Regions from separate parts of the Rhodoferax sp. GW822-FHT02A01 genome, predicted to be linked through region 2. Evidence: predicted binding sites of a transcription regulator. Region 2 holds the regulator's gene; each other region holds the start of a gene.
What was found. Region 2 encodes FNR, which switches genes on or off when oxygen is low (the NO sensors DNR and NnrR bind a similar motif). Its sites were predicted from a motif close to TTGATNNNNATCAA; they were not measured.

Region 1: a site for FNR is predicted at 6,211-6,224, ahead of AAGF34_RS04010 (2-oxoacid:acceptor oxidoreductase family protein). Genes of this name have one in related genera too.
Region 3: a site for FNR is predicted at 6,093-6,106, ahead of AAGF34_RS11805 (cytochrome C). Genes of this name have one in related genera too.
Region 4: a site for FNR is predicted at 2,387-2,400, ahead of AAGF34_RS07585 (DUF3149 domain-containing protein). Genes of this name have one in related genera too.

Annotation. Positions count from the first base shown of each region.
Region 1 is NZ_CP152376.1:832,774-840,791, forward strand. It holds gene AAGF34_RS03985 (ParA family protein) at 1-752, shown strand, start outside; gene AAGF34_RS03990 (hypothetical protein) at 773-1,618, opposite strand; gene AAGF34_RS03995 (NAD(P)-binding protein) at 1,679-3,307, opposite strand; gene AAGF34_RS04000 (thiamine pyrophosphate-dependent enzyme) at 3,310-4,320, opposite strand; gene AAGF34_RS04005 (transketolase C-terminal domain-containing protein) at 4,320-5,573, opposite strand; gene AAGF34_RS04010 (2-oxoacid:acceptor oxidoreductase family protein) at 5,557-6,147, opposite strand; gene AAGF34_RS04015 (response regulator) at 6,305-7,984, shown strand; gene AAGF34_RS04020 (HD domain-containing phosphohydrolase) at 7,981-8,018, opposite strand, start outside.
Region 2 is NZ_CP152376.1:4,016,541-4,024,558, reverse strand. It holds gene AAGF34_RS19165 (NADP-dependent oxidoreductase) at 1-510, shown strand, start outside; gene AAGF34_RS19160 (hypothetical protein) at 524-694, opposite strand; gene dusA (tRNA dihydrouridine(20/20a) synthase DusA) at 779-1,783, opposite strand; gene AAGF34_RS19150 (sulfite exporter TauE/SafE family protein) at 1,875-2,564, opposite strand; gene hemN (oxygen-independent coproporphyrinogen III oxidase) at 2,574-3,968, opposite strand; gene fnr (fumarate/nitrate reduction transcriptional regulator Fnr) at 4,177-4,896, shown strand; gene AAGF34_RS19135 (FixH family protein) at 4,904-5,179, opposite strand; gene ccoP (cytochrome-c oxidase, cbb3-type subunit III) at 5,279-6,193, opposite strand; gene AAGF34_RS19125 (cbb3-type cytochrome c oxidase subunit 3) at 6,215-6,358, opposite strand; gene ccoO (cytochrome-c oxidase, cbb3-type subunit II) at 6,376-6,996, opposite strand; gene ccoN (cytochrome-c oxidase, cbb3-type subunit I) at 7,010-8,018, opposite strand, start outside.
Region 3 is NZ_CP152376.1:2,510,666-2,518,683, forward strand. It holds gene AAGF34_RS11775 (transglutaminase-like domain-containing protein) at 1-681, shown strand, start outside; gene selD (selenide, water dikinase SelD) at 678-1,763, opposite strand; gene mnmH (tRNA 2-selenouridine(34) synthase MnmH) at 1,805-2,860, shown strand; gene AAGF34_RS11790 (AraC family transcriptional regulator) at 2,895-3,698, shown strand; gene AAGF34_RS11795 (LysE family translocator) at 3,782-4,402, shown strand; gene AAGF34_RS11800 (hypothetical protein) at 5,352-5,813, shown strand; gene AAGF34_RS11805 (cytochrome C) at 6,138-7,517, shown strand; gene AAGF34_RS11810 (c-type cytochrome) at 7,532-8,018, shown strand, end outside.
Region 4 is NZ_CP152376.1:1,597,003-1,605,020, forward strand. It holds gene AAGF34_RS07575 (NAD(P)/FAD-dependent oxidoreductase) at 1-1,303, shown strand, start outside; gene pstS (phosphate ABC transporter substrate-binding protein PstS) at 1,308-2,351, opposite strand; gene AAGF34_RS07585 (DUF3149 domain-containing protein) at 2,546-2,689, shown strand; gene AAGF34_RS07590 (Crp/Fnr family transcriptional regulator) at 2,702-3,406, opposite strand; gene AAGF34_RS07595 (DUF1924 domain-containing protein) at 3,523-3,921, opposite strand; gene AAGF34_RS07600 (cupin domain-containing protein) at 4,110-4,493, shown strand; gene AAGF34_RS07605 (ClcB-like voltage-gated chloride channel protein) at 4,597-6,252, shown strand; gene AAGF34_RS07610 (methyl-accepting chemotaxis protein) at 6,241-7,812, opposite strand; gene AAGF34_RS07615 (metalloregulator ArsR/SmtB family transcription factor) at 7,903-8,018, opposite strand, start outside.

The DNA.
Region 1 (8,018 bases), 2.3 Mb from region 2:
CCATCACCTGCAACCTGGCGGCCATCAGCGCCAGCCAAGGCCTGCGTACCCTGGTGATCGACCTGGACCCGCAGGGCAACTCCAGCAGCTACCTGTTGGGAGAGACCGCCACCGAAGACCAGCCCAACGTGGGCGGCTTCTTTGACTTCTGTCTGAGCTTCAGCTTCAAGCCGCTCACCGCCACCGACTTTGTCATCCCCACGCCGTTTGACAAGCTGCACCTAATGGCGGCCAACGCCGAACTCAACGAGCTGCAAACCAAGCTGGAGTCGCGCCAAAAAATCTACAAGCTACGCGAAGCACTGCAGCAGCTCAGCGAAGACTACGACCGCATCTATATCGACACCCCGCCCGCGCTGAATTTTTACACCCGCTCGGCGCTCATAGGCGCCACCGGCTGCCTGATCCCGTTTGACTGTGACGAGTTTTCACGCAAGGCGCTGTACACCCTCCTGGACAATGTGCAGGAGATCAAGGCCGATCACAATCCCGAACTGGACGTCAAAGGCATTGTGGTCAACCAGTTCCAGCCGCGCGCCAATCTGCCGCAACGCATCGTGGATGAACTGATTGCCGAAGGCCTGCCGGTGTTGCAGCCCTATCTGCCCTCTTCCGTGCGCATCCGCGAGTCGCACGAGCAATCCCGCCCCATGGTCTACCTGGACCCCAAGCACCGTCTGACACAGGCGCTGGTGGAACTGCACGACACGCTGTTTGCCAAGCCCAAGAAGAAGGCATCCAAGTCCAGATAGCCCGACTGCAGCCCTGACCCTCAGGCCGGTTGCAAATGCCCCTTTGGCACGCTGCGCGCCTGGCGATCAAAGGCCGGTGTGTGGATCAGCGCAATGCTGAGCCACACCGCCACACTGAAATACAGCGACATCCATGCCACTTCGCTTTTCCAGACCTGCCACTGGTGCGACACCACCCAACGGGCCGACGCATCCAGCACGCCTTGCTGCAGGCTGAGGTAATGGCGACCACTGGCCTCGTCCTGCAACCAGCGCGACCAGTACATGGGCACATCCACCAGGAACATGAAAGCCACATAGGCCACACCGGCAATGCCCGTCAGCAGCAAGGCCGGGCGCAGACGCTCGCTGCAACGCGGCCAGACCGAGAACAGACTGACCACCAACAGTGCGGCAGACAAGCCCCAGAGCGACTCCTCGATGACGTGACCGATGTTGGCGGTGGTGAGCACGGAATACCAGGAGCAGGTTTCGGCAATGGCGATCAACGGTACCAGTGCCATGGAGGTCCAGCGACCCGCCTTGCTTTGCGTGACGTCGGCGATCTCGCGCATGAGCAAGGCCCATTGCGTGACAAAGCACAGCTCGGCCACCGTGGCCACCGAGCGGCCCACGATCACACTGGAAAACCAGGAATCAAACAGGCAGATGCGCTGCACATCAAACACCGGCAGCGCCGAACGGTAGGCACAGCCCAGCACGTAGCCTGCCGACAGCAGGAACTGCAGCTTGCGTGACGCATACACCTCGCGCGGAATTTGCCCTTGCCGGCGCAGCAGCAGATGACCGGAATATGTCAGCGCCATGACATTGGCCGCACTCACCACGCACAGGAAAAACCACCAGACCAGAACTTCGTTTGACATGCGCGAGTGCCTCCACCGTTAAACCCAAGGCACTTTAATATATACGATATATACCGTTTTTCAAGTCTCTTCTGGCACCATGTCGATGGCACCGCAGGGGCACTCCTGCACGCAGATGCCGCAGCCCTTGCAGTAGTCGTAGTTGAAGGCAAAGCGCTTGCCCGGCCCCAGCTTGATGACCGCGTTGTCGGGGCAGACACCGTAGCAGTTGTCGCACTCGAAGCAGTTGCCGCAGCTCAGGCAGCGGCGCGCCTCGAACAAGGCGTTGTCCTCGGTGAGGCCGCCCTGCACTTCGTCAAAGCTGCTGGTGCGCCGTGCCAGCTCCAGCTGCGGGCGCACGGTCTTGGGGGCATCGCTGTAGTACCAGCTGTTGATGCGCTCAAAGCCTGCCACTGCATGCTTGACTGTGGGCGCCAACGTCTGGCCGCGCAGCCAGGCGTCGATGTGGCGCGCGGCCTTCTTGCCATGGCCTACGGCGATGGTGACGTTGCGGTCCGCCGGCACCATGTCGCCACCGGCAAACAGGCCCGGGTGCCCGGTCATCATGCTGTGCGGGTCCACCTGTACCACGCCGTCCTTCACCTCCAGCCCCTCCACACCGTCGAGCAGGGAAAGGTCTACGTCCTGGCCCAGTGCCAGCACCAGCGAGTCGGCCTCCAGGCTTTCAAACTCGCCGGTGGGCTGCGGATTGCCCTGGTCGTCCAGCACCATCTTCTCCACGGTCAGCACGCCGCCATCGGCCTGCTTGATGGTGGAGAGCCACTTGACCATCACGCCTTCCTGCAGCGCCTCCTCCACTTCAAAATCGTGTGCAGGCATCTTCTCGCGGTTGCGGCGGTAGACGATGATGGCCTCGGTAGCGCCCAGGCGCTTGGCCGTGCGCGCCACGTCGATGGCGGTATTGCCGCCGCCATACACCACCACCCTGCGGCCCAGCATGGGCTTGTCGGCCCCTTCCATGGAGCGCAGCACCGATACCGCATCCAGAATGTGAGAGGAGTCCTTGGCGGGAATGAAGGCGCGCTTGGCGATGTGTGCGCCCACAGCCAGGAAGGCGGCATCGAAGCGCCCCTCCTGCATGGTGCGGGCGATGTGCTCCACCTTGGCACCCAGCTCCACCGTCACGCCCATGTCCACAATGCGCTGCATCTCGGCCTCGAGCACGTCGCGCGGCAGGCGGTACTGCGGAATGCCGAAGCGCATCATGCCGCCCATCAAGGGACCCGCTTCCTTGACCGTGACGCGATGGCCCAGCCTGCGCAGATGGTAGGCCGCCGACATGCCCGATGGTCCGGCCCCTACCACCAGCACATGCTTGCCGGTATCCGCTGCAGGCGCAGCAAACTTCCAGCCCCGCTTGAGCGCCTCGTCCCCGAGAAAGCGCTCCACCGAATTGATGCCCACCGCGGCGTCCAGCTTGCCACGGTTGCAGACTCCCTCACAGGAGTGGTAGCAGACCCGGCCCATGATGGCGGGAAACGGGTTGTCGCGCGTGAGGTGCTGCCAGGCCTGCAGGTAGTCTCCGCTTTCGGCGTGGAACAGCCAGCCCTGGATGTCCTCACCCGCAGGGCACTGTGCATTGCAGGGTGGCAGATGGTCGGCGTAGACCGGGCGCTCGGTACGCCAGGACCCGGTCTTGTTGGCCAGTGAAGAGCCCGGGTCCAGTGTGATGGCAAAGGGTTTTTGCATGATCAGGCTTCCTGTTCCAACAGCTTGAAGCGGCGGATGTTACGGTCGGCATCGGCCTGTATGCGCGCCAGCATCTGCGCATCGCCCTTGGGTCCGAACAGATGGGCAAAGCGCTTTTGCAGCTTCAGGTATTCCTGCACCGGCACGGGATGGCGGAGCTGGGTAACGGCAGTCACTTCGCCGTGCTCGGCCTCAAAGACCGGGAAGAGACCGGTCTCGCGCGCCAGGCGGGCGAGCTTGATGGTGTCGTGGCTGGCAGAGCCCCAGCCCAACGGGCACGGCACCAGCACATGCAGATAGCGCGCACCGCGAATGGACATGGCCTTCTCCACCTTGGCTTCGAGGTCGCGCAAGTCGGCCACAGTAGCCGTAGCCACATAAGGAATCTCATGCGCCATGGCAATCTGCGGCAGGTTCTTGCCCTGGCCTGCGGGTGCGCCCGGATGTGCTCCCACCGCCATGGTGGTGGCGGTGCGCGCACCCATGGGCGTGGCCGAGCTGCGCTGCACGCCGGTGTTCATGTAGGCCTCGTTGTCGTAGCAGATGTAGAGCACATCGTCGTTGCGCTCAAACATGCCCGAGAGGCAGCCAAAGCCAATGTCGGTGGTGCCGCCATCCCCACCCTGCGCGATCACGCGCACGTTGTTGGCGGTGCCGTTCTTCTGCGCCTTGACCTTGAGTGCCGCGGCAATGCCGGTGCCCACCGCTGCCGCATTGCCGAACAGCGAATGGATCCAGGGCAGTTGCCACGACGTTTCCGGATACGGTGTGCTGAACACTTCCAGGCAACCGGTCGCATTGGCTGCAATGAGCTGGTTGTGGGTGGCGCGCATGGCCGCATCCACCACATAGCGCGCACCCAAGGCCTCGCCGCAACCCTGGCAGGCGCGGTGACCGGAGTTGAGGGCGTTGCTGCGCTCCTCGCTCGACTGCACGCTGCGCTGCTCGGGCGTGAGCAGGCGGTTGCCCACGGTGAAGGTGCCGGTCTGGTAGAACTTGATGGGGGTCGTCATTACGTCACCTTGGAGGCAATGGAACCTACGTCACGCAGCAGGTTCTCGGCAATCGGGCCGCTGCGTCGCGTGGCGGCTTCGCGTTCGAGCTGGCGGTTCACGATGCGCCAGTCCAGGTCCATGAAGGTCAGACTCTGCAGGCTGTCGCTGGTGGCCTCGGTAAAGGTGCGCACCAGGGACGCCTTACTGATGGCTCGGCCGCCCAGGCCAGCGACCACGGTGTAGCCGTGCAGCTGCAGGCCCGACAAGGCCAGCCGCACATCGGTAGACACCACGCCGCCCAGCCCCACGGAAAAACTCTTCTCCAGCACCACCACCCGCTTGGCACCCTGCAGCGCCGCGCGCACCGCGGCCAGAGGGAAGGGGCGGAAGGACTGGATACCCAGCACGCCGATCTTCACGCCCGCAGCGCGCATCTCGTCCACCGCATCCTGGATGGTGCCCAGCACCGAGCCCAAGGCCACCACGATGGTCTCGGCATCCTCGGTGCGGTAGGGTCGTACCAACCCGCCGGAGTCGCGGCCAAAGCGTTGCTTGAACTCCGCCGCAATTTGCGGGATGCGCTCCAGCGCCATGGTCTGCTTGGCGTGGGCCAGGTAGCGCACCTCCATAAAGGCTTCGGGTCCGACCATGGCGCCTATGGACACGGGCTCGGCCGGGTCCAGCACCTGGCGCGGCTCGTAGGGCGGCAGAAAGGCGTCCACCTCGGCCTGCGTGGGCATGTCCACGCCCTCGTAGGCGTGGGTGAGGATGAAGCCGTCCATGCATACCATCACCGGCATGGACAGCTCCTCGGCAATCTTGAAGGCCTGGATGTGCAGATCCAACGCCTCCTGGTTGGTCTCGGCAAACAGTTGCAGCCAGCCGCAGTCGCGCTGGCTCATGGAGTCGCTGTGGTCGTTCCAGATGTTGATGGGTGCACCAATGGCGCGATTGGCCACCGTCATCACAATCGGCAGCCCCAGGCCGGAGGCGTTGTAGACCGCTTCGGCCATGAACAACAGGCCTTGGCTGGCCGTGGCCGTGTAGGTACGTGCACCGGCTGCCGATGAACCGATGGCCACGCTCATGGCGGCGAACTCGCTCTCCACATTGATGAACTCGCAAGGCGTGAGCGAACCGCTCTTCACCCGCTCGCCCAGACCTTCGACGATGTGCGTCTGCGGTGAAATGGGGTAGGCGCAAATCACTTCCGGACGCGCCAGCGCCACGGCTTCGGCAACGGCGGCCGAACCTTCAACTTGCTTGCGCATGGGCCAGCTCCTTCATTTCATTCTGGACATAGGCATAGGCTTCGCGGGCGCCGGCGATGTTGCCGTCTGCGACCTTGCCGGAAAACTTGTGGCGTATGGCATGCTCCACCGCATCCAGCGTGACCAGCCCGGCGAGCGCGGCAAAGCCGCCCAGCAAAACGGCGTTGGGCAAGGGGCGGCCCAAATGCCGCAGCGCAATATCCGTGGCCGGAACCGTGGTCAGGCGCTCGTGGCGAAAGTGCTTGCTGATATCCGCCAAACCCAGTTCATCAAAGGTGCGGCGGGTGTTGATCAGCACATAGCCGCCGGGCTGCAGCCCCTGGAACACGTCGACCTGGTGCAGCAGGGTGGGGTCCTGCACGATCAGAACGTCGGGCGCCAGTATGGGTTCGCGCAGGCGGATTTCATGGTCGTCGATGCGGCAGAAGGCCACCACGGGAGCGCCGGTACGCTCGGAACCAAAGCTGGGAAAAGCCTGCGCATGGTGACCCTGTTCGAAGGCGGCCAGCGACAGCATTTCGGCCGCCGTGACCACCCCTTGTCCACCGCGCCCGTGAATGCGAATCTGCAACATGGAAGACCATCCTCTTTGAAACCAAAGGTGAAGGCATTCTGTTCCCGCGCGTCCACGTCAATATTGATTTGCGTCAACACAATGGCGTGCATCACAATGTCTCATCGGCAATGTAGCCGGACAAACAATTACACGCCCACGTCCATGGGCGGCACATATGGCACAGCTGCTAGAAGACATTTCCAACACGCGGGCCCTGGTCGTGGAAGGCAACCCGGCCATGCGCTCGATACTGGTTAGTCAACTCAAGGACTTCGGAATCCGCACCGTGATGCAGTGCGGGCGCATTGCAGACGCAAGGCGCATGCTGGAGTTTCAGAGCTTTGACTTCGTATTGTGCGAACAGCACTTTCCCATGGAAAGCGCAACCGGACAGGACTTGCTCAACGATCTGCGGCGCAACCAGCTGCTTCCGTTCTCGACCGTGTTCGTGATGATCACCGGTGAGGCCACCTATGCCAAGGTGGCTGATGCCGCCGAGTCGGCGCTGGATGGCTATTTGCTCAAGCCCCACAAGCCTTCGCAATTGAGCGAGCGGTTGCAGCAGGCCCGGATACGCAAGGCGGCATTGCAGGAGATCTTTTCTGCCATAGAAGAAGGCGACTTTGCCCGCGCCGCCAAGCTGTGCATCGCGCGCTTTGAAGCCCGAAATGCCTATTGGCTGTATGCCGCGCGCATTGGGGCCGAGCTGCTGCTGCGTCTGGACCAGCCGACCCAGGCCCAGCGCCTGTACGAGGCCGTCATTCAGGCCAAGACCCTGCCCTGGGCCAAACTGGGTGTTGCCCGCTCCATGCTCGATGGCGGACAGCCCGCCGCAGCGGTCAGCACGCTGGAAAACCTAATCACGGAAGACCCCACCTATGCCGATGCCTATGACGTCATGGGCCGCGCCCAGTTTGAGTTGGGCAAATTCGAGGAGGCATTGGCAACCTACCGCATGGCCAGCCAGCTCACGCCAGCCTCCATCGGACGGCTGCAGAGTTTTGGGATGATGTCGTTTTATGCCGGCAAGCTCGAAGATGCGGACAGGGCTCTGCAGCGCACAGCGTTCCTGGGTCTGGACTCCAAGATCTTTGATTGCCAGGTGCTGGTGCTCAGCGCCTTCATGACGTTCGGACGCAATGAGCAAAAGGGCTTGCAGCGTTGCGTCAATGACTTTGAACGCCTGCTGGAACGTGACCCAGGGCAGGAACGCACGCGGCGCCTGTCCAAGGTCGTGCAGACCTTGAGCCTGATACACCACCACCAGATTGCGCAGTCGCTGGTGTCGGTGCGCGCCATGATCGGCGAAATACGACTGCCGGAGTTCGACTTCGAGTCAGCCTCCAATCTGGTGGCGTTGCTGGCGCAGCTGGCCAAGCGCGCCATCCAGCTTGAAGAGGTGTACTCGGTGATCGACCGGCTGGCATTGCGCTTTTGCTCCAGCCGGGCCATGAGCGAGCTGCTGATCGGCGCTGCCAAGGCTCACCCCGAATACGCCGACCGCGTGCGCACCTGCAGCGCCAAGATACTCAAGTACGCCGAATACGCCATGTCGCTCAGCCTCAAGGGCGACCCGGCTGCCGCTGTCAAGGAGCTGCTGCTGCGGGGCGAGGAGACACTCAACATCAAACTAGTGGAGTCGGCCTTCAGTGTGCTGGACCGCTACAGCGACAAGATCGGTGACACCACGGAGCTGAAATCGCAGGTAGAGGCGCTGCGCCTGCGGTGCGCGGCGAGCAAGGCACGCGTGGGGCCGGGCGAAGGACCGCGCAAGGCGGGTGGACTGACTCTGCGCGTGGACGGTGCAGCACCAAAAAAGAGTGCGCCCGAACCACAGGCAGCAACTGGCAACTAACCGAGCTTGGGCACGTTGGCCATGGCGGCGCACA
Region 2 (8,018 bases):
GCCAAGCATCTGGGCGCCACGGTTGCGACCACGACGAGCACGGGCAATGTCGCCCTCGTCAAGGGTCTGGGCGCAGACGTCGCGGTCGACTACAAGACTCAAGACTTTGAGGATGCCCTGCGTGACTACGACGTGGTGCTGAACAGTCAGGACAACAAGACGCTGCTGAAGTCTCTGCGTGTGCTCAAGCCCGGTGGAAAACTCATCTCCATATCCGGGCCGCCTGATCCCGCATTCGGCCAGGAAATCAAAGCCCCCGGGTTCGTCCGATTGGTCTTGCGGATGCTGAGTTCGGGCGTCCGGCGCAAAGCGAAGAGCCTCGGTATCGACTACGCGTTCCTCTTCATGAAGGCAAACGGAAGCCAACTACGTGAGATCACCCGAATCATCGAGGCTGGGGCCATACGCCCGGTTGTGGATCGGTTGTTCCCTTTCGCAGAAACCAATGCCGCCGTGGCCTACGTCGAGGCAGGCCGCGCAAAGGGCAAGGTTGTCATCAAGCTCAGGTAAATCCGGTTCAGCATCAGGATAGGACTGTTGGCGCCACAATGTTTTTTTCAAGGCTGGGCCCGGCACGATGCGAATGCCAGCCGACAAACAGCAGATTCGGTTCGCGCGGGTCTTCTGTAGGCAGCGCCACCGGCGTGCCCTTCTTTAAAAGTTGGCGCACTTTTTCCAACGGCAGCCAACCCACGCCCAGGCCTTCCACCTGGGCTGCGATCTTCGCGCCATGCTACTCGCGGGGCACCGACAAATTCAGATGCTGTCGCTTATGCAGCTAAGCGGCAGCATCTTCCGTCAGGTCAGCGCGCACGCCCTGCCGGGCAATTTTCAGAACTTCCCGCGCAGACAGACCCTTGTGGCGATGGTCACTCCAGGCCTGCCGCCATTTGCGAGCACCGGGTAAGCCGTGGCGCAGGCCCAGCATGTGGCGGGCGATGGTGTACCAGGAGGTGCCATGTTGCGCGGCTTCGCGCTCCATGTAGGCCACCATGTGTTCTTCGACCTCTCCCCGCGTCAAGCCGGATTGAGGATCACCAAAAAAGGCGTGATCCCAACTCGCGAGCCACCAGGGGTTGTGATAGGCCTCACGGCCCAGCATGACGCCGTCCACATGTGCGAGTTGTTCCGCAACCTGTGTGGTGATTTGAATACCGCCATTGATGGAAATGGTGAGCGCCGGGAAGTCTTTCTTGAGTTGGTACACCACGTCGTAACGCAAAGGCGGAACCTCCCGGTTTTCCTTCGGGGACAGGCCCTTGAGCCAGGCGTTGCGCGCGTGCACGATGAACACCTTGCAACCGGCATCCGAAAGCGTACCCACAAAGTCCCGCACAAAGTCATAGCTCTCCGTGCGATCGATGCCGATGCGGTGCTTGACGGTCACCGGCACGTCCACCACGTCTTGCATGGCCTTGACGCAGTCGGCCACCAGGGATGCTTCGTTCATCAGACAGGCACCAAAGGCACCGCGCTGCACCCGCTCCGATGGGCAGCCGCAATTCAGATTGATTTCGTCATAGCCCCACTGCTCGCCCAATTTGGCGCAAGCTGCCAAATCTGCGGCATCGCTGCCCCCCAGTTGCAAGGCGACAGAATGCTCTTCCGCGTTGTAGTCCAGATGGCGCGGCACATCGCCATGCAGCAAGGCGCCGGTGGTCACCATCTCGGTGTACAGGCGGGCGTGGCGGGTCATGAGCCGGTGAAAGTAGCGGCAATGCTTGTCCGTCCAGTCGAGCATGGGTGCAACGCTGAGACGATGAGGGGAATAGGCGGTTTTCAATTCAAAACCAGAAAAATGGGGGTGGTGCCAAGGGGCTAAATTAGACCATGGCTGGCATTTCCGGCCTCGGCTAAGGGCTCGGCACCGGCGATCAGGGGTTGACGCACCAGGGCGCCGTGTTATGCATCAGGCCCATCCACAAGGCCCAACCGGAACTGACCGCCAAAGCCAATCCAGCCAACCGAACGCCCCAAGCACCACTGCTGCCCCCCATTCGACCGCTGCCACGCAGCTTGAGCCAGAGCCAAGGTGCGGCAGTCATGGTGACACTGGTACCCAATGCAAACAGCGCCATGACCAGAGCGCCATCCAACGGACCGCCAGCCATGGCGGCAACCAGCAAGGCGGAATACAGCAACCCGCAGGGCAACAAGGCCCACAACGTTCCCAGCAGCAGCGGTGCACCGCCCGCTCCGGCGCCCAAAGCCTTGGCGCGCGCCCAGATGCGCCGCCCAGCAGACTCCAGCCAGATGGGTTGTTGGGCGCGGATCAGCAGCACCAGTCCAAGCAACATGGCGGCCACATGGAACATGCTCCAGACCGGTCGCAGAGCCGCGGATTGGATGGTCATCCAGCCCAGCCCCTGCATGCTGGCGGCAGCCAAGGCACCCAAAGCGGAGTAACCCACGATGCGCCCGAGTTGAAAGCTCAATATTGCCGGGTTCTTGCGGGCTCCGGCCGCCTGACCAATGCCGGCGCAGGCGGCGCCACACATGGCGACGCAATGGGGGCCGCCGGCAAGCCCCATCAACAGCGCCGTGGCGCCCAAGGAAAATTGCATTCTTCGATGCTAAATGATCTTGGAGAACTTGGCGCGGGTACGGTCAGTTTGCAGGTAGCGGTCAAACACCATGGCCACGGCACGCACGAAGAACCAGCCCTTGGCGGTGACCTGGATCGCACTTTCCTCCAGCACCACCAAACCTTGGTCCACCAGCGTACGCAGGACTTCCAACTCCTTGGCAAAGTAGCTGTTGAACTCGATCAGGTAGGCCAGCTCAATCGATTCATATTGAACCTGCCCCTGGCACATAAGCGCCATGATGACGGCTCGACGCACCAGATCGTCCCGGGTCAAGGCCAACCCGCGGACAATGGGAAAGCGCCCCTGGTCCAGGGCGTCGTAATACTCTTCCAGCGTCTTGGCATTCTGGCTGTAGGTAGCGCCGATTCGCCCAATGCTCGAAACACCCAGGGCGATCAGATCGCAATCGGGCTGCGTGCTGTAGCCCTGGAAGTTGCGATGCAAACGTCCCTGGCGCTTAGCCACGGCCAGCGCGTCGTCCGGCAAGGCGAAATGGTCCATGCCCACATAGACGTAGCCGGCCTCCATCAGTGCGGCCATGGAACGTGACAGCATGGAAATCTTGGAGCCGCCGCTCGGTATCTCGGCAATGTTGATGCGGCGCTGCGGTTTGAAGCGTTCCGGCAGATGGGCGTAGGCGTACAAAGCGATGCGATCCGGACGCAGCTCGATGATCTGGGCAATGGTCCGCTCAATCGACTCAGGGCTTTGCTTGGGCAGGCCGTAGATGAGATCTACATTGATGGATTCAAACCCACGGCTGCGCGCATCTGCCACCAAGGAGAAGACCTGCTCGGCTGGCTGCACACGGTGCACGGCCTTCTGGACCGCCGGGTCAAAATCCTGCACGCCGAAGCTCAGGCGGTTGAAGCCCAGCTCGGCCAGGGTATCCAGCCGCTCGGCATCGATGGTGCGGGGATCTATTTCAATGGAGTATTCCCCACCAGGGACAAAGGTGAAATTGCGCTTGAGCATCGCCATGACGGCACGAAGCTCATCGTCGCTCAGAAAGGTGGGGCTGCCTCCGCCCAGGTGCAACTGGCTTACGGACTGTGCAGTTCCAATCAGCTGGGTATGCAAAGCCACCTCTTTTTCCAGGTAAGTCAGGTATTCGGCAGCCTTTTCGTGGTGCTTGGTGATGATCTTGTTGCATGCGCAGTAGTAGCACAGCGACTCGCAGAATGGGATATGTATGTAAAGCGAAAGCGGCAATGCCAAAGCAGCAGGCCCGCTGCGGCGTTGTGTCAGTGCCTGAGAATAATCTTCTGCATTGAAGGCCTCAACGAAGCGGTCGGCGGTAGGATACGAGGTGTAGCGCGGGCCGGAAACGTCGTATTGGCGCAGCAAGTCTTCGGTGACGGGGGATACGACAGAATTCATAGGTACTCCAGGACATATCCCCGACAATGTGCCTGAAGATGCAAACAGATAGTTTGATGTGAATCAAGGTCTCGAATACATGACATTTCGAAATTTAGGTTCATAATTGATTTGGATCAGGTGAGATAAGGAAGAACACATGAACGCATATCTACCGGATGAAGCCCATCCCGCGATTTCCATCAGGCCGGCGGGCAACGTGGTTGAAATGAGTGCCCACGGCATCAAGGTCGCTTGTTCCAACTGCAATCTGCGTGAACTGTGTATGCCCCTGGGGCTGACCCCTTCCGAATTGGAGCGTATTGACGAAGTGGTGGGCAGTCGCCGCAAAGTCAAGCGCGGCGCCACACTGTTTCGCAATGGCGAGAGATTCACCAGCCTGTATGCGATCCGCACAGGTTTCTTCAAGACCTGCGTTGCCTCCGAAGATGGCCGCGACCAAGTGACGGGTTTTCAGATGGCAGGCGAAATTGTTGGCCTGGACGGCATCGTCCAGGAGCACCACACCTGCGACGCCGTAGCACTGGAAGACGCAGAAGTGTGCGTCATGCCTTTTGAAAAGATTGAAGAGCTGTCGCGCGAGGTTTCAGCGCTGCAGCGCCACGTGCACAAAATTTTGAGCCGGGAAATCGTGCGCGAAAATGGCGTGATGCTTCTGCTCGGAAGCATGCGCGCTGAAGAACGCCTGGCGGCGTTCCTGCTCAACCTGGTGCAGCGTCTGCACGCTCGCGGATTCTCTCAATCGGAGCTGGTCCTGCGCATGACGCGTGAAGAAATTGGCAGCTACCTGGGCCTCAAGCTGGAGACGGTCAGCCGCACCTTCTCCAAGTTCGTCGAAGAAAACATCGTCGAGGTCAAACAACGCCACGTCCGCATTCTGAACACGGACGCGCTGCGTGAAATCGTCAACCCGAAGGTTTGCAGCTAAGTAGCGTTCAGGGGGCGTCCACAGGCTTGGGGACGCCAGTAGCTGCGTGATTCCTTGCAGCCATCGCAGGTGCGGCACTGGACGGTGTACCACCTAGCGTCTTGTTGATTTCCAGTCCCTTCTGGTAGTAGTTTTCATCCGTTACAGGATCTGGTCGGCTGATGGCCAGGTACAGCGTGATAAAACTTGCCACAACAACGATGGCAGGACCTGCCACAACCATCCATACGTGACCGAACTTCCACCATGGTTTGGCTTCTGGTGCATTGGCGAGCTGACTCATATCGGTTCCTTGCATTCAATACTTGAAAGAGAAAACCCCGGCAGGACTTCGAGTCAGGACTCGAAACACTGCCAGGGTAGAAGCTGCTACTGAGTCGACTTACTGCTGAGCAGTGCCCAGGTTGGACAGACCCCAGACATAAGAAGCCACAACATGGATCTGCTCAGGACTGAGCTTATTTTCCTGAGCGGGCATGATGTTGGTCTTGCCGTTGGTGATCATGTTGATGATGGCCTGCTCACCAAAACCGTGCAACCAGATGTTGTCGGTCAGGTTGGCAGAGCCCACCGCTTGCATACCCTTACCGTCTGGGCCGTGGCATGCAGCGCACACACCGAACTTTTCCTTGCCCAGGTTGGCACGCACGGAGTCGTGCGGGCTGCCAGACAGGCTCAGCACATAGTTGGCAACATTCTTGACGTCGTCAGAAGTGCCCACTGCGGCTGCCATCGAAGGCATGTTGCCAACACGGCCCTTGGTGATGGTTTCCACGATTTTCTCGGGTGTGCCACCATGGAGCCAGTCATTGTCAGTCAGGTTGGGGAAGCCCTTGCCGCCACGCGCATCGGAGCCATGGCACTGCGAGCAGTTGTTCATGAACAGACGTTCACCAATGGCATGTGCCTGGGGATCCTTGGCAACGTCCTCCACCTTCATGGCCATGAACTTGGCGTAGATAGGCGCCACTTCGGCATTGCCCTTGGCAACCTCGGCGTCATACTGTCCATGCGACGTCCAGCCGGAGCTGCCAGGAGAGCTGCCCAGACCGGGGTACAGAGAAAGGTACACGGCTGCAAAGATGATGGTGATGACGAACAGGCCCACCCACCAGCGTGGCAGGGGGTTGTTCATTTCACGCAGGTCGCCGTCCCACACGTGTCCGGTGGTGTTGTCGTGGGAGGTCATTGCCTTGGCTTTACCACTGAACCACAGCAGCAACACGCAGGCCGCTATGGAAAAAATAGTAATGCCAGCCACATACACGGACCAAAAATTACTTACAAAGTCACTCATGATGAATCCTATTGGGGTAGATCAGTCTTGCTGAAAGGGCAAATTGGCTGCTTCAGAAAAGTCGTTGGAGCGACGCTTGGACCAAGCCCACCACACAATTCCAATGAACGTGACAAAGCTGACCAGAGTTGCCAAGGCACGCAGGGTGTTGATATCAAAATCCATGTCGGTCTCCAGCGTTTTCAGCGCAGCGCCAGTCCCAGGGACTGCAGATAGGCAATCACGGCTTCCAGCTCGGTCTTGCCCTTGACTTCCTCAACCGACTTGGCAATTTGCTCATCGGTATAAGGCACACCAACCTTGCGCAAACCAGCCATGTGCGCAGGCATCACTTCAGCATCTACCAGGTTCTTGGCCAGCCAGGGGTAGGCAGGCATGTTGGACTCGGGAACCACGTCGCGCGGATTGGTCAGGTGAATGCGATGCCATTCATCGCTGTACTTGGCACCTACGCGAGCCAGGTCAGGACCAGTGCGCTTGCTACCCCATTGGAAGGGGTGGTCGTACACCGACTCGCCGGCCACCGAGTAGTGTCCGTAGCGCAGGGTTTCTGCGCGGAAGGGACGAATCATCTGCGAGTGGCAGTTGTAGCAACCTTCACGGGTGTAAATGTCGCGGCCAGCCAGTTGCAGTGCGGTGTAGGGCTGAACGCCCTTGAGCGGCTCTGTCGTCGACTTCTGGAAGAACAGGGGAACAATTTCCACAAGACCACCAAACAGCAGAACGATCAGGATCAGCACGATCATCAAAAAGTTGCTTGTCTCGATCTTTTCGTGAGACAGGCCGGAAGTGTTATTGGACATGTTTCTATTTCCTTCAAGCGTGAGCCACAGCGGTAGGCACTTCAACGCTCACGGCGCGGCCCTTGGTAGCAGTCATCAGGGTGTTCCACAGCATGATCACCATACCGGTCAGGTACAGCAGACCACCCAGCAGACGCAGAACGTAGAAGGGATAGGTTGCCTTCACAGCTTCCACGAAGGTGTAGGTCAGGGTGCCGTCGGGGTTGATGGCACGCCACATCAGACCTTGCATCACACCGGCAATCCACATCGCAGCGATGTAGATCACGATACCGATGGTGGCAGTCCAGAAGTGCACTTCAACAGCCTTGGCGCTGTACATCTGCTTCTGACCGAACAGCTTCGGAATCAGGTAGTACATGGAACCCATGGTCACCAGACCCACCCAGCCCAGAGCACCGGAGTGCACGTGGCCCACGGTCCAGTCGGTGTAGTGGCTCAGGGCGTTGACGGTCTTGATGGACATCATCGGACCTTCGAAGGTCGACATGCCGTAGAAGGACAGGGACACGATCAGGAAGCGCAGGATCGGGTCGTCACGCAGTTTGTGCCATGCGCCGGACAAAGTCATGATGCCGTTGATCATGCCGCCCCAGCTGGGAGCCAGCAGAATCAGAGAGAACACCATACCGACGGACTGGGTCCAGTCAGGCAGAGCGGTGTAGTGCAGGTGGTGAGGACCCGCCCACATGTACGTGAAGATCAGCGCCCAGAAGTGGACGATGGACAGACGGTAAGAGTAGACCGGACGACCAGCTTGCTTGGGAATGAAGTAGTACATCATGCCCAGGAAGCCTGCTGTCAGGAAGAAGCCCACCGCATTGTGGCCGTACCACCATTGCACCATGGCGTCCTGCACACCGGCATAGGCCGAGTAGGACTTCATGGGGCCGACCGGGATTTCCGCACTGTTGACCAAGTGCAGAATCGCCACAGCCAGAATGAAGGCACCGTAGAACCAGTTGGCCACGTAGATATGGCGCACCTTGCGGGTACCCACCGTGCCGAAGAAGACTACGGCA
Region 3 (8,018 bases), 1.5 Mb from region 2:
CTGGCCGCCACCGAGCTTCTGCCGATTGACGGCGTGGTACTGGAAACCGCCAAGAAGGCCATTCAGGGCGCGGGCAGCGATGTCGAGAAGGTGCGCGCCATTTATCAATGGGTGGTGGACAACGCCTACCGTGAACCCAGCACACGCGGTTGCGGTGTGGGCGACATCAAGGCCATGCTGGAGAGCGGCAACCTGGGCGGCAAGTGCGCCGATCTGAACGCCATCTTTGTCGGCTTGTGCCGTGCGGTGGGCGTGCCCGCGCGCGACATCTATGGCTTGCGTGTGGCGCCTTCCGCCTTTGGCTACAAGGAGCTGGGCGGCAATTCCGCCAGCCTCAAGGGCGCGCAACATTGCCGCGCCGAAGTCTTCCTGAAGGAATATGGCTGGGTGGCAATGGACCCGGCCGACGTGCTCAAGGTGATGCGCCAGGAAACACCCGAGTGGATCAAGGACGTCTCCAACCCGGTCTCTGCACCCGTGGCCAAAGGCCTGTTCGGAGGTTGGGAAGGCAACTGGGTGGGCTGGAACACCGCCCACGACCTGAAACTGCCCAACTACTCGCGGCCGCAGACACTGCCGTTCCTGATGTATCCGCAAGGCGAGAACGGCAACGGTCGCTTTGACGAGCTGGCGCCCGACAGCTTCCGCTACACCATCTCCGCCAAGGAACTTTCGGCCTAAATGATCTGAACCTGTGCCGCTCCGGTGGCTAGGCGGCCAATCACCGCCGCCTCGCTGAAGTCTTCCGCACGCAAGATGCCCAGCACTTGATCCGCCACATGCGGCGCGCAGGCAATCAGCAGGCCGCCGCTGGTCTGCGGGTCCGACAGCATGTTCTGCTTCCACAGCTCGCATCCGGGGGGCAACAGCATGCTGCTGCCGTAGCCATCCCAGTTGCGCTTGGAGGCTCCGGTGGCGATGCCACTCTGTGCAATCTCTGCGGCCAGCGGAATCACGGGGACTGCATCAAATGTCACTTGCGCAGACAGCGATGAGCCGCGGCAAATTTCCAGCAGATGGCCGGCCAGGCCAAAGCCGGTGACGTCGGTCATGGCGTGCACCTCGGGCAGTTCGGCCAGTGCGATGCCGGGTGTGTTGAGCTTGGTTGTCCAGCGCACCATGTCGGCGTAGCCTTGCGCAGACAGCGTGCCTTTCTTGAGCGCCGCAGACAGCATGCCCACGCCCAGCGGCTTGCTCAGGATCAGCACATCGCCGGCCTGTGCCGCGTTGTTGCGCTTGACCTTGTCGGGGTGCACCAGGCCGATACCGACCAGACCGTAGATGGGCTCCAGCGTGTCAATGCTGTGGCCGCCCGCCACCGGAATGCCCGCGGCCTTGCACACGTCCTGCCCACCGGCCAGGATCAGGCGGATTGCTTCTTCCGGAATCTTGCCCAGCGGCATGCCCACCAGGGCCAGCGCAAACAAGGGCGTACCGCCCATGGCGTACACGTCCGACAGCGCGTTGGTCGCGGCAATGCGGCCAAAGTCATACGGGTCGTCCACGATGGGCGTAAAGAAGTCGGTGGTGGCGATGACGGCCTGCTGGTCGTTGAGCTTGTAGACCGCGGCATCGTCGCTGGTCTCGGTGCCCACCAGCAGGTCCGGCGGCAGCAGCGGCATGTTGCTGCTGGCCAGCAGGCGCGAGAGCACCGCCGGTGCGATCTTGCAGCCGCAGCCGCCGCCATGGCTGAATTCGGTCAGGCGAATGGCCGCCACGGTTTCGGGGTTGGCAAGGGAGGAGGGGGAGCTGGTGGTCGGCATATAAAATTGCGTCTCTGATTCAACATGCAACGGGACACCCATTGACTTCAATTGATCATACCCGTGCGACTGTTGAGCAGCTGGCCGAGTTCGACACCATCATCGACGCGCGCAGCCCCGCCGAGTTTGCCGAAGACCATATTCCCGGAGCCATCAACTGCCCTGTGCTGGACGACGAACAGCGCATCATTGTGGGTACCTTGTACAAGCAGGCGTCACCCTTCGAGGCGCGCAAGGTCGGCGCGGTGCTGGTGGCGCGCAATGTGGCCAACCATATCGAGACCTACTTCGCCGACAAACCCAAGAACTGGAAGCCGCTGGTGTACTGCTGGCGCGGCGGCCAGCGCAGCGGCGCTTTCACCCACATCCTGCGCGAGGTGGGCTGGTCGGCCAAGCGCCTGCAGGGCGGTTACAAGTCCTGGCGCCACCATGTGATCGAGCAACTGGGCAGCCTGCCACAGGCCCTGCGCTTTACCGTGGTGGCTGGCCCCACCGGCAGCGCCAAGACGCGGGTGCTCGAAGCTTTGGAGCGCCTGGGTCATCAGGTATTGAACCTAGAAGCGCTGGCGCAACACAAAGGCTCGGTGCTGGGCGACCTGCCGGGGCAGCCGCAGCCTTCGCAAAAGATGTTCGAAACCCTGGTACTCGCCGAAGTGTCGCGTTTTGATCCGGCGCGCCCGGTGTTCGTGGAGTCCGAGAGCAAGCGCGTGGGGCAGCTGCGCGTGCCCGATGCGGTGTTCCAGGGCATACAAAGCGGCAACTGGGTGCGCGTGCAAGCCAGCATGGAAGAGCGCGTGCAGTTCCTGCTGCGCGACTATGACTACTTCCTGAGCGGCCCGGTGCTGGAGCAGCAACTGGACCGTCTCAAGGAACTGTGCGGCGGCGAAACCGTGAGCCGCTGGAAGTCACTGGCAGCCAGCAAGGAATTTGCCACCCTGGTGGCCGAGCTGCTGTCCCAGCACTACGACCGGTTTTACCTGCGCTCGCTGAACAACCACGCCGAGGCCAGTACACCGCAGGCTACTTTTGTTGCGCAGGATTTGTCGGTCGAGGGGATTGAAGCGCTGGCTCGGGCTATTGGGGCTGCTGCGTCCTGAGTCTGTTCTTCCAATCAATTCGCCCCTAGCCGCCATGTCCCCGCCATTGCACCGTTGCGTTGTACTAAACGGCCCGGTCTCGGGCGTGCATGCGGTGCACATGCACAGCAATCGCGCCTTTGACAGGCATTGCCATGACAGTTTTGGATTCGGGCTGATGGATGCGGGTGGTCAGGTCTCTGCCAGTGGTCGCGGACCAGTGGAATCACTTGCCGGGAACGTCATCACCACCAACCCCGGTGAGATACACGATGGTGTGCCCCTGCAGCGGCGTCCACGGTGTTGGCGTATGGTCTATGTTTCTACGCAGCTCATGGCGGATGCGGTGGGCTTGGATACTGTGGAGTTGACCCGCCCCGTGCTGGAGGATGCCGAGCTGCGCCAGACGGTTGATGCACTGCTACGGCACTGGGCGCCCACACAGGGGCCGGACTCTGGCGCAGAGGAAATGCTCACCCACACCCTGGGCATGTTGGTGCAGCGTTATGGCAACCGGGCACTGCCCGATGTGCTTCCCTCTACGTTGTGCGCGGTCCGCGAGAGTCTGCTGGACCAGATGGACGCGCCGCCGTCGCTTGAAGCGCTGTCGAAGTTAGCAGGGCTTTCGCGTTTCCAGTTGGTGCGCCAGTTTGCGCGGACGTTTGGTCTGCCGCCCTTTGCCTGGCTGCAGCAGCAACGGCTGCACCGCGCACAGGCGCGGATAGCCAAGGGATATTCGCTCACGGAATCGGCCCTGTCCTGTGGCTTTGCCGACCAGAGCCACATGACCCGCGCCTTTCAACGGTTCCTCGGCTACACACCGGGCATGTGGCAACACGCGCAGCACAGGCTGCAATAACGTTCAAGACCCGACGGCCCACCCGCAACGAAGATGGCCCCAACACACCACCGGGTGTGTTCTTCATGGCGGAAGGGCCTTTCATGATCAGTCTTGAATTTCTTGTGACCTCGTTGGTGGTGGTCGTCACTCCTGGAACCGGCGTGTTGCTCACGGTTTCCACTGCGCTGTCGCAGGGGCGCTTGGCGGGTGTGTATGCGGCGATGGGCTGCACGCTGGGCATCTTGCCGCACATGTTGGCTGCAGGCCTTGGGTTAGCCGCAGCCATGCACGCTGGCAGCCTTGCTTTTCAGGCGCTCAAGGTGCTGGGCGTGCTGTATCTGCTCTATCTGGCCGTGTTGACCTGGCGTGACCGAACTGCCTTCACGGTTGACGAAGCACGCCCGCCTGTCCGTGTATGGAGTCTGGTAACCAAGGCCATCTTGCTGAACTCGCTCAATCCCAAGCTCTCGCTCTTCTTTCTGGCCTTCCTACCCCAATTTATGGACGCTTCCGCTGCGCAGCCTCTTGTGGCATTTGGCGTGCTGAGTGCCGTTTTCATGACCATGACCTTGGCGGTTTTCGTGGGTTACGGCATGTTGGCTCACGGCTTTCGGAGCATCGTGATTCAGACACCTACCGTGCAGGCCGGGCTGCGCAAGAGCTTTGCAGTGGCCTTCGTCTTCATGGCGGCAAGGTTGGCATGGACCGAGGGCACACCGTAAACTCAGCATAACAATGCTCGTGTCAACGACACCATTTTGCGATCCTGCGTGCTCTTTCAAAAGGAGCACACCAAATGGATTCGTTGACACTTTCCCAAATCTTCGTGGCCTGGCTTGTAGCCTCCGTTCCCGTGAGTTTGTTTGTAGGGCACTGCATCTTCGGCTCCAATCGTTGCGAGTGATAGGTCACCAAACTGCAAACAGACCTTCACGCAGGTCTTCCCGAAGCATATATTTCGATGCGATCAAAGACGCCTTAGCGTGCCTACTCTCGTGTTTGGGCTTGCGTCGCCGCAGCCAGCGTGTAGGTGGTTGAATCAGCAAAAACAGCAGCGTAATTAAGCACTCAGCGTCTCCAGAAGAGGCGCAACATCTTGCGCTAGACTGAGGCTCTTACTTCTTGTAAGAGCAATCCGACTCAGCATTTGACGACGAGAAAGACGTGAATATTTCTCTGTCTTCACCCAACACATCCACTTCGCCTCTCCCCGAAACGAGCCGGCGCATACTGTTTGCGCTGCTCGTATCGGTGGTACTGCACTGCAGTCTTCTCGTCGCCGGCTGGCGGAATCCAGAGCCCATACGTCTTACACCACCAGAGCCCACTTTCCTCACACTGAGGCTGCGGACCCTGCCTCCACCTTCCAACGAATCAACAGAAAGACAAGGTAACACTGTTGACACGGCGAGTAGGATTAAGGATTCTGTTTGGGTACCTCTGGGCTTTTGTCGTAGTGACTGGAATCGTCTGCACCTTGGGGGTGGTGGGAGGGCTGGGTATATGGGCAAAGGGGTAAATTGAACTGATCCGCCAAGAATGGTGTGCCGATGGGAAGTGTTGTCATCTGACAAGACCTTGACCTATCGCAACGAAAGGATTTCCGAACAGAGTCATACCCTAAGGTGCGCGTGGCGCTTGTAAAGGTATTGAATAACTTCGGAGTTTCTTATGAAAAAGACAGCAATATTGGTTGGTGTAGCGTTGTTATCTATGTCTGCATTTGCAGAGTTGCCCGTATCCACAGGAACTCCATCGTTGATCTTCAAGGCCATCCAGATTGAGAACACGAAGGACAAACAACAGGAGGTGGTGACACCGTATCGCCTGTATGACAAGCTTGTAGTGACAGTCTTTGACCCGGTGGTTTGCGGGCAACAGCCACAGGCCGCAAAGTTCAAGTTTACGGACAATCACTTAACGGTTGGCTATGACCTGACGCCTGGACCCGGGGGCGATTCAAAGAACTGCGCGTTGGTATCTGAATTTGTCATCGTAAATGCGCCGCACGGCGACTTCGAAGTCAATTTTGCGGGAGGCGATGAGCCGATGACTATTGCGAAATTGCGCAAGTGCCCGTTCTACCAGCCAAAGGGCGAAGACATTTATGAGTGCCTTGCGCCAACAAAATAGCGCTGTACCCATGGTGAATGAGTTGCCGCTACTCTGCATCCATTGATGGGAGTACCAAGTTAGCAGCTTGCGAAAAAAAACCTCCATCACATGACGGATGGAGGGTTCTGAAAAGCTTTCGCCAATAACATGTAGAGCGAGGGCGCCAATCCCCCGCAGTGCATATTGTCGACAGTTCGATACTCTTGAAATGTGCGTCTTTGCAAATTAATGTAAAGCTGGTTTTTTGCCTAATCACCTTGCGCTACGTCAATATTTTCTGCCTGCATCGGATCAGCATTGACCCATGTCGAAGTTGTTTCGGCAAATTGGCAGGAGACGAAAATGAAATTGGTTGAATGCGTTTGTGGCGTTGCTCGATCTTTGTGGTTGGGGACATGGAGAAAGTCGGCCATTGCTGGACTTGTCGGGCTGGTATCGCTGATTGCGTGTCAGTCAGCATTGGCTGTACCAACGTTCGCACGACAAACGGGACAAAGTTGCGTGGCGTGTCATGCGGGAGGTCAGTACCCCGAATTGACTCCCTATGGGCGGATGTTCAAGCTGACCGGATACACCTTGGGTGAAGGTGGCAATCCGCTGTCGGCAATGGTGGTGGCAACCAACACCACAACGCAAAATCCAGCGGCAGACGGGTATGGAGCCATGGCCTCAAGCCGGGATGGTCAAACCATTATTGAGAGTGCCAGTGTCTTTTTGGCCGGCAAGGTTACTGACAACATCGGCGGATTTGCGCAGTACACCCAGTCTTTTCCAGATGGGGGAAGTTTTGCAGCCGACAACTTTGATCTGCGGTATGCCGATCGAACGGTTGATGTCAATAGAGATCTGGTTTGGGGGCTCACACTCAACAACAATCCGTCGGTTCAAGACGTTTGGAACAGCGCGCCAGCATGGTCTTCTCCCTATATGAGCACGACACAGGGAGCGTTTGGGGGGCTGCCGTACACGACCTTGCTCGAGGGCGGGCTCTCTCAAAAGGTAGCAGGTATTGGTGGTTATATCTACCTCGATAAGACTTACTACGCCGAACTGACTTCATACCAGGCTGCCAAGGGTGGGCTTTCCTTCCTGAGCTATCCAACGCAAAGCGGAGACACCAGTCATCCATTTGCCGGTACCTATGTTGACGGCAACAACCTGTACTGGCGCCTTGCATACACGCGGGAATGGGATGCTCACAACATCATGGTAGGTGCTTTTGGATTCGATGCTAAAACGCTAGTGGACAATGCGGATGCAATTCCTGACGCGTCTCTTGGAAGCTTGCACTACCGGGATGTGGGCATAGACGCTCAGTATCAGTACTTGTTAGCTCCACATACGTTTACTGCACAAATACGTGCAATACAGGAAAACATTGATGACAACCAAGTTACGCCAACTTACAGCGGATCTGCGACATTAAATACCCTCTTTGCAAAGGCGAGTTATGTCTATCGGCAGACATACGGCGCAAGTTTGACCTACCGAAACGTAACAGGTAGCGCAGACGCAGCGGTTTACACCTACAACGCGACGAGTGTTCCGGATTCTGAGGTGTGGACACCAGAGTTCTTCTACCTGATCAATCAGAACGTGCGCGTGGGCGTTCAATTCAATATCTTCACCAAATATCTGGGAAGTACATCAAATTACGACGGTGCTGGTCGAAATGCCAGTGACAACAATTCCACATATGTGTATCTGTGGGCCGCTTTCTAATTGGGGAGACGATGATGAAGACCAAACAGCTTTTATTGAAATCCTTCACCGTTGTGGCCGCGGTGCTGACGATGTCCGCCTGCACCAGCCTTGGCAGTAGCCGTGATGTTGCAAACCCGGGTGTGCCCGGGAAGGTTGTAGCCGTTCAGGTGTGCTCCAACTGTCACGGAGTGACAGGTGAGTCCACATCACCGGCATTTCCCAAACTGGCAGGTCAACAAAAGGAGTACCTTGCAGCCCAATTGGCCGATTTCAAGGGCCACGACAGAAGTGACTCCCGTGGCACCCAATACATGTGGGGCTTTACCCACCTGACTGCAGGTCAGGTTGACGAGCTTGCAGATTACTTCTCCAGTCAGCCTGCTATGCGGGCACATATTGGTCAGAGCGCGCTATTGGTCCGAGGAGAGCAAATTTTCAACAACGGAATTCCCGAGAACGAAGTCGTAGCCTGCATGGCGTGTCATGGACCGAAGGCCGAAGGCAATGGTGGATTCCCAC
Region 4 (8,018 bases), 2.4 Mb from region 2:
TGTGGTCATCGTGGGGGGCGGTCAGGGCGGCATCATTCTGGCTGCGCGCCTGCGTCGTCTGGGCGTGCCCACGCTGGTCATCGAGAAGAATGCGCGTCCCGGCGACAGCTGGCGCAACCGCTACAAGAGCTTGTGCCTGCATGACCCGGTGTGGTACGACCACCTGCCCTACATTCCTTTCCCGGACGACTGGCCGGTGTTCGCACCCAAGGACAAGGTGGGCGATTGGCTGGAGATGTATGCCAAGGTCATGGAGCTCAACTACTGGGGCTCCACTACTGCCAAGAGTGCGCACTTTGACGAGGCCAAGGGCGAGTGGGTGGTGGAGGTGGACCGCGCCGGTGAACAGGTGACGCTGCGGCCCAAGCAACTGGTGTTTGCGCTGGGTGTTTCCGGCTATGCCAACGTGCCCAAGATTGCAGGTGCCGACACCTTTGAAGGCGAGCAGCACCACTCCAGCAAGCACCCCGGCCCGGAAAAATACAAGGGCAAGAAAGTGGTGGTGCTGGGCTCCAACAACTCGGCCCACGACATCTGCGCAGCCCTGTGGGAGAACGGCGTGGACGTCACCATGGTCCAGCGCAGCAGCACCCACATTGCGCCCTCGCAGGCGCTCATGGAGCTGGCATTGGGCGGGCTCTACAGCGAAGAGGCTGTCAAGAACGGCATAGACCACCACAAGGCCGACCTGATCTTTGCCAGCGTGCCCTACAAGATCATGCACACCTTCCACATCCCGGTGTACGAGGAGATGAAGAAGCGCGAGGCCGATCTCTATGGCCGACTGGAGAAGGCGGGCTTCATGCTGGACTTTGGTGATGACGGCTCTGGCCTGTTCATGAAGTACCTGCGCCGCGGTTCGGGCTACTATATCGACGTGGGCGCGTCCGAGCTGGTGGCCAATGGCAGCATCAAGCTCAAGAGCCGGGTAAACATCGAGCGCATCAACCCCAAGTCAGTACTGCTCACCGACGGCACCGAGCTGCCCGCGGATCTGATCGTGTACGCCACCGGATTTGGCTCCATGAACCAGTTCCTGGCCGACATCGTCTCACCCGATGTGGCCAACCGCGTCGGCAAGGTATGGGGCCTGGGCTCCAGCACCACCAAGGACCCTGGACCATGGGAAGGCGAGCTTCGCAACATGTGGAAGCCCACCAACCAGCCGCAGCTCTGGATTCATGGCGGCAATCTGCACCAGAGCCGGCATTACTCGCAGTTCCTGTCCCTGCAACTCAAGGCCCGCTTTGAGGGCCTGGATACGCCGGTGTATCGGCAGGCTGCGGTGCATCACCTGCGCTAGCGCTTCACTTGAAGGCGACGGGCTTGCCAGCGTTGTCCTTGATGTCGCCCCAGGACTTCTGAATGGCGGCCACCACGGTGGCCGGCATCGGGACGTAATCCAGATCCGAGGCCGCCTTGCCGCCATTGGCGTAGGCCCAGTTGAAGAACTTCAGCACCTCGGCTGCGTTGGCGGGCTTGTCCTGCTTTTCGTGCATCAGGATGAAGGTGGCTCCGCTGATGGGCCAGGCTTCCTTGCCTGGCTCATTGGTGAGGATCTGGTAGAACGACTTGCTCCAATCGGCGCCGGCAGCGGCCGCCTTGAAGGCTGCCTCGTCGGGATGGACGAAATTGCCCGACGCGTTCTGCAGGATGGCGTAGTTCATCTTGTTCTGCTTCACGTAGGAATATTCCACATAACCAATCGAATTGGGAATGCGGTTGACGAAGGCCGAAACGCCTTCGTTGCCCTTGCCGCCAGCACCAATGGGCCAGTTCACTGCCGTGCCTTCACCCACCTTGCTCTTCCATTCGGGGCTGACCTTGCTCAGGTAGTTGGTGAAGATGAAGGTGGTGCCGGAGCCGTCGGCGCGACGCACCTGCGCAATGTCCGTGTCAGGCAGTGCCAGTGTGGGATTCAAGGCCTTGATAGCAGGGTCGTTCCACTTGGCTACCTTGCCCAGGAAGATGTCCGCCAGCACAGGGCCGGTGAGCTTCATCTGGCCGGGCTCAATCCCCTTGATGTTGATGACGGGCACCACCCCACCCATGACCGTGGGAAACTGCAGCTGGCCTTTCGACTTGAGGACGTCGTCCGTCAGGGGCATGTCGGAGGCGCCGAAGTCCACGGTCTTGGAGTCAATCTGCTTGATGCCACCACCCGAGCCGATGGACTGGTAATTGACCTTTACGCCGGTGGCCTTGTTGTAGTCGGAGGCCCATTTGGCATAGACCGGTGCAGGAAAGCTGGCGCCTGCGCCTGTGACTTCCTGCGCGAATGCATGACCACCAGCGCAAAGGGTCGACAGCGACGCGGCGAGGACCGATATTTTTTTGAATGTGAGATTCATGAGAACACCTGAGTAAAGGGAACCCGAAGGTAGTTTTTATGTATGTCAATTCAGTGACAACGGCGGCGCATTAAGTTCTGCTTAAGTAACCTGCGTCAAAGCATCCCAAAAAATGGCAGGTGTCGGGTGATAAATATCAATCGACGTCACCAGATCGGCAGGGACACTCGTGTCACACCTTTAAGGGGATTGACATGAAACTGCTAACAGATCTGTTCACCACCGACTACGGAATCATGAGCATCAGCGGCATTGGCTTCATGCTGGGGATGGCGGTTTTCTTCCTCTGGTACTTCAAGCACAAGGTGAACGAAGCCGCCCGCAACAACGAAAAATAGCGGGTCGTGCAATCAGTCAGTCGACAAGCCGGCGAGGTTGATGATGCGGTAGGTACGGCCCTGCTTGTCCAGTGGTTCCAGAACTTTGTTGCGCACAAGCTGACTGACTTCCCTGCTGACGGTTTCCATCTTCAAATCGACCATCGCCCCGATGTCTTCCCGACTGAAGAGCGTGACGAGCTGCATGTCGGTGGGGCTTCGCATTTTCAGAATGAAATTGACAACGCGCTGGCGGGCAGTGCCGTAATTCAGGTCTGCCAACCAGTCCTCCGCTTCCTTTTGATTGTGGGACCACTTGCGCATCAGACTCTGATGCAGGCGCGGCGACTGCACAGCCAGCGACTGGATGATTTCCAGCGGTATTCGACAGACGGATACAGCGGTCAAGGCGACAACGCTTGTGTCGATCTTGCCGTGCACCAGCGCTTCCAGACCGATGACATCCCCCTGGCGCATTACCCGCACGATGCGTTCGCGGCCGTCGCTGGTCGTTCGCACCAGCTTGAACATTCCTGACCTCACGGTAAAGAGACCTGGCGCGCGGTCTCCTTCCTGCAGCAGCACCGAATCCAACGCATATTCCAGATCATCAATCGGGGCGTGAATCTTCGAGAAATCGGATTCATCCAAATCTGCAAACAGGACCATCTCCCTGATTGCACAGTTGCGGCAGTCCGATGTTCCTCGCCAGGCAGATGCGGTTTTGATGGGAATCACAAATAGACCTTCTTTGACTAACGGAATGGCGGGCGCGCCGATTCCCTGGTCCAGATGCTATCGACTTCCGATCAGATGGGTTTGATCTTCAACAGGTTGCCGCGCATGGCGGTCTGCTACTTCAGGCTCAAGAGCCACGTCAGGACATCGGCCTTTTCTTCGGGGGTGCATTCCCGCCCGATCACATCGTTGCAATTTCTGCGGAACCATTTTTCCGTCTTGGTGACATCGGTAAAGCGGCTTGGATTCGCTGCCGGTGCCATGGGCTGGATCACCTTGCCGGTCTTGACGTGCTTGCCCAGACCCGTGGGATCCGCCGTGTGGCAACTGGAGCATGACCATTCCCGTCCGTGCTTGGACACAAAGAAGTCATGCCCACTGCCGGGATTCGGCCGGATGCCCGAAAGCCTCACCAGCGTATCTACTTGCTTTGCCGGCGTTGTGTCTTCGGCATGCAGGTGCTGACTGAGCAGAATCAGGAATGCTGCAGTGAAAAGTCCTATGGTTGCGTTCATTCTGGCTCCAGAGAATGGGCCAGTCTACGTTGCCAAGAATTAAGTCAAACTTAATCTCGCCGACGCTCAATCGCCGCTACGCAAGCTACGTCTTTACGTTGCCTCCGAGTGAAAAAATGTAAAGAGCGAACAGGAGGCAATACCACTGAATTAGACTCGTGCGCCACTTCCGTACAGCTGCCTTTTGTATGCGAATTTTTATTGCTCTGAGTCTTCTGGGTCTGATTGCGTTTGACGCGCTGGCACAGTCGTCCGATCCGCCGTCGGCATTTCTGTTGAAGGAGATGCAGGAGGACCGGACAGAAGTGCGCATGGTCACTTCGCAGTTCGCACCCAACACCGCGAGTCCCTGGCATATCCACCCTGCGGCCGTGGCTATCTATGTTGAAACGGGAACCGGTGTCTGGGAGATTGAAGGAAAGCCACCGAAGACCGTCTCGGCCGGGCAGGGTTTGTTGGAGCCTGCGAACCGGAGGTCCCGAGTGATGAACAAACATGCCACACAGGTACTCAAGCTGATAAGCTTTCAGGTCTCCGATCCGGCTCGACCTTTTTCCATTCAATACAAATAGTTCGGCATCTACCCATGACCGCGCCGTGAACCTTCTCCACCTCCTTGGCGTGCGCTATCGAACTTTTTGGGGTGAAAGGCTGTATCGATTTTCCTGGCTGGCAATGATCGTGTGGGCTGTATTGGCCGGGTTGATAGGCGCCTTGGCAACGCAAGCCTTTCGTCTGTCGCTGTACTGGGGAGACAGGGCTTTGCTTGGGCAGGGCGGCAGCATGGTTGCGCTGGCGCACAGTCTGAGCCCGGCGGCGCGCTTGTGTGTACCTGCATTGGGCGGTCTGGTTGCTGGGCTGCTGCTGCAATGGATCAACCGCTTCAAGGAAAAGAACAGCATCAGCGACTACATGGAGGCCAGCACGATGGGAGACGGAAGCATCCCCGTGCGCCTGACTGTGGGGCGCAGTCTTTCATCGGTGGTGAGCATTGTCAGTGGTGGCTCGATTGGACGCGAGGGCTCCATGGTGCAACTGGCGGCCATGTGTGCTTCGTCCCTGGGCAAAGGGCTGCGCATGCCTGCCGACAAATTGCGCCTGCTGGTCGCCTGTGGAGCCGCAGCCGGTATTACGGCGGCCTACAACGCGCCTTTTGCAAGCGTCTTCTTCATTGCGGAAATCGTGCTGGGCTCCATTGCGCTGGATAGCCTGGGGCCGATCATCGTGGCGGCTGTGGTGGCCAACATCACCATGCGCGAATTCCCCGGCTATCAACCACCCTATGCCATCCCGAGCTTCCCCAGCATCCAGGGACCCGACGTGCTGCTGTTTGCATTGCTGGGTGTTCTTGCGGGGCTGGGGGCTGCGGTATTTTTGAGGGGGTTGGAAAGAAGCCGGAAACTCTTTGCCAGTCTTCCCGTGGCATTGCCCTTGCGCATGTGTCTTGGCGGACTGGTGGTTGGTCTTGTCTCCTGGTTCATCCCGGAGGTATGGGGCAACGGTTACAGCGTCGTCAACAGCGCGTTGCATTCCCAATGGAGCTGGACGCTGCTCTTTCTGCTGTTGGCCAGCAAGGCACTCGCCACCTTTGCCACGGTGGGTTCGGGTGCTGTCGGTGGGGTCTTTACTCCCGCCCTGTTCTTCGGCTGCATGCTGGGTGAGATCTATGGTCTGGGCGTGCAATCGCTTTGGCCCCAACTGGCATCCGCGCCGTTTGCCTACGGAATCGTGGGGATGGGAGCCTTTCTGGCAGGCTCCACGCAAGCGCCGCTGATGGCCATCCTCATGCTGTTTGAAATGACCTTGAGTTACCAGGTGATGCTGCCTTTGATGGTGGGGTGCGTGATGGCCTACTTCGTGGCGCGAGTGACCAATGCAGGCTCTATGTACGACATCACACTCCGGCGGCTGGTGCAGAGCGAGGAACGCCAGCGTTTGCGAAAGCTGCTGGTTCAGGACCTCATTCAGCCAGCCGAGACCGTAGTGGGCCAGGACGCGGATCTGGACAGCATGGCCCACCTGTTTGCGGCACATCCGGTGAAGTACCTTTATGTGGTTGACCCCCAGGGCGTGTACCAAGGCGTGGTGCCTTTGAGGAATCTGAATTCGGCGACGGCAGATCACAACCTGAGGGGCAACCGGGCCATCGACCTGCTCACCCATGAAATCCAGCCCCTCACCAGCGATATGGGTTTGAGTACCGCGTTTCGGCGCTTCATGGCGCATCAGGGTGAGCGACTGCCGGTCATTCAATCCACGGAAGAACCCCGACTCGTGGGTGTGGTGAAGAAGAGTGCCTTGCTCGACACCTATGCACGACTAAGCATTTAGTGCACGGACGTCCGTTGCATTGAGCTTGAAGGTCGCAACCACTGCTACCAATTCCTGCGCCTGGCTTTTCAGACTGCTCGCGGCCGCAGCCATCTGCTCCACCAATGCCGCGTTCTGCTGGGTCACCTGATCCATGCTTTGCACCGCCTCACCGATTTGGGATACGCCAGATGCCTGCTCGCTGCTTGCCGCGCTGATTTCTCCCATGATGTCGGTGACCCGGCGGATGCTGCCCACAACCTCGGTCATCGTACTGCCGGCCTTGTCCACCAGTGCCGTTCCTTGCTCGACGCGCTCGACACTGGCATTGATCAGGGACTTGATCTCCTTGGCAGCTTCCGCACTGCGCCCCGCGAGGGAGCGAACCTCACTGGCCACCACCGCAAAACCGCGTCCCTGCTCACCGGCACGGGCCGCCTCCACCGCAGCATTCAACGCAAGAATGTTGGTCTGGAAGGCGATGCCATCAATCACGCTGATGATGTCGCTGATCTTGCGACTGGAGTCAACGATGCCCTTCATGGTTTCCACAACCTGCCCCACCACCTCACCACCTTGCGTGGCAACAGCCGCAGCGTTTGCCGCGAGTTGATTGGCCTGGCGCGCAGCATCAGCGTTCTGCTTCACCGTGGAATTGAGTTCTTCCATGCTTGCCGCAGTCTCTTCGAGTGCGCTGGCCTGCTGCTCAGTACGCGACGACAGGTCGTTGTTGCCTTGCGCAATTTCCGAGCTGGCGGTTGCAACACCTTCGGAGCCGTTTCGCACCGACATTACAAGCTGTGCCAGGGATGTGTTCATTTTCCCGAGGGTACCCAACAAGGTGCCGAACTCGTCGCCCCGCTGCGTCGAAATAACAGCACTCAGGTCTCCGTGGGCAATGCGTACTGCGTAGTCATTTGCCTGAGCCAGGGGTTCCTGGATAGAACCGACCAGCCACCTGATTCCAAAAAATATGACCACAATGATCACCGCCAAGGCGATCAAGATCCCAAGCGTATTGTTGGCGCGCTGCTCTTCCGTTTGCGCAAGGATGTGCTCCATGTGTTGCTCCTGCAACTTCACGAAATCCTTTTGCGCGCCAATGTAGAGGGCCATATTGGGCAGGTATTCGGACTGCATGACCTTGATTGCCTCGTCTCCATTCCCGTCGGTCTTGAATTGAAGCGCCTTGACTCTCGAGGCAATGACGGTTTTGCGCAAGTCCGATATCTTCTGCATCTGCGCCTTGTCCGCATCGTCCAACGGCATGGACTCGATCTTTTTCTGAAGCTCGGAAATCCTGGCGACCGTACTGTTTACAGAATCCTTGAACGCTGCGGAGATGGCAGGCTCATTGCTGATCATCATCGCCTGGTTGCGAAAGGAGTTGCCCTCGGTCAAATTCGACCACTGGGTTGAAATCCTGATCATTTCTGCGGAGTTGTTTGCCGCTTCGCGGCCTTCTGCCAATATCCTTGCGCTTCGGGCTGTCCCCGCAAGCGCCACGGTCAGAATGGCGAGGACGACAACCGTCATGAACAGCCACAATTTTGTGGCGACTTTCATTGAAGCGAGATTCATTTTGTCCCCTTGTTGTGCCCGACGCGCCAATGCACGGCGGGTATTTAGAGGGACATTTTGCAGCATCTCCAGTAAGGAGTGCTTATCAGATCAGCGCGGTGTGTTGTATGTCAACCTGTCTGCTGCATCGATGCTGCCTGCGTCGTCCAATTCGATGGCCACCTGGGTGCAGACCGCGCGGCACAGCATGGCAACGCGCTCACTTT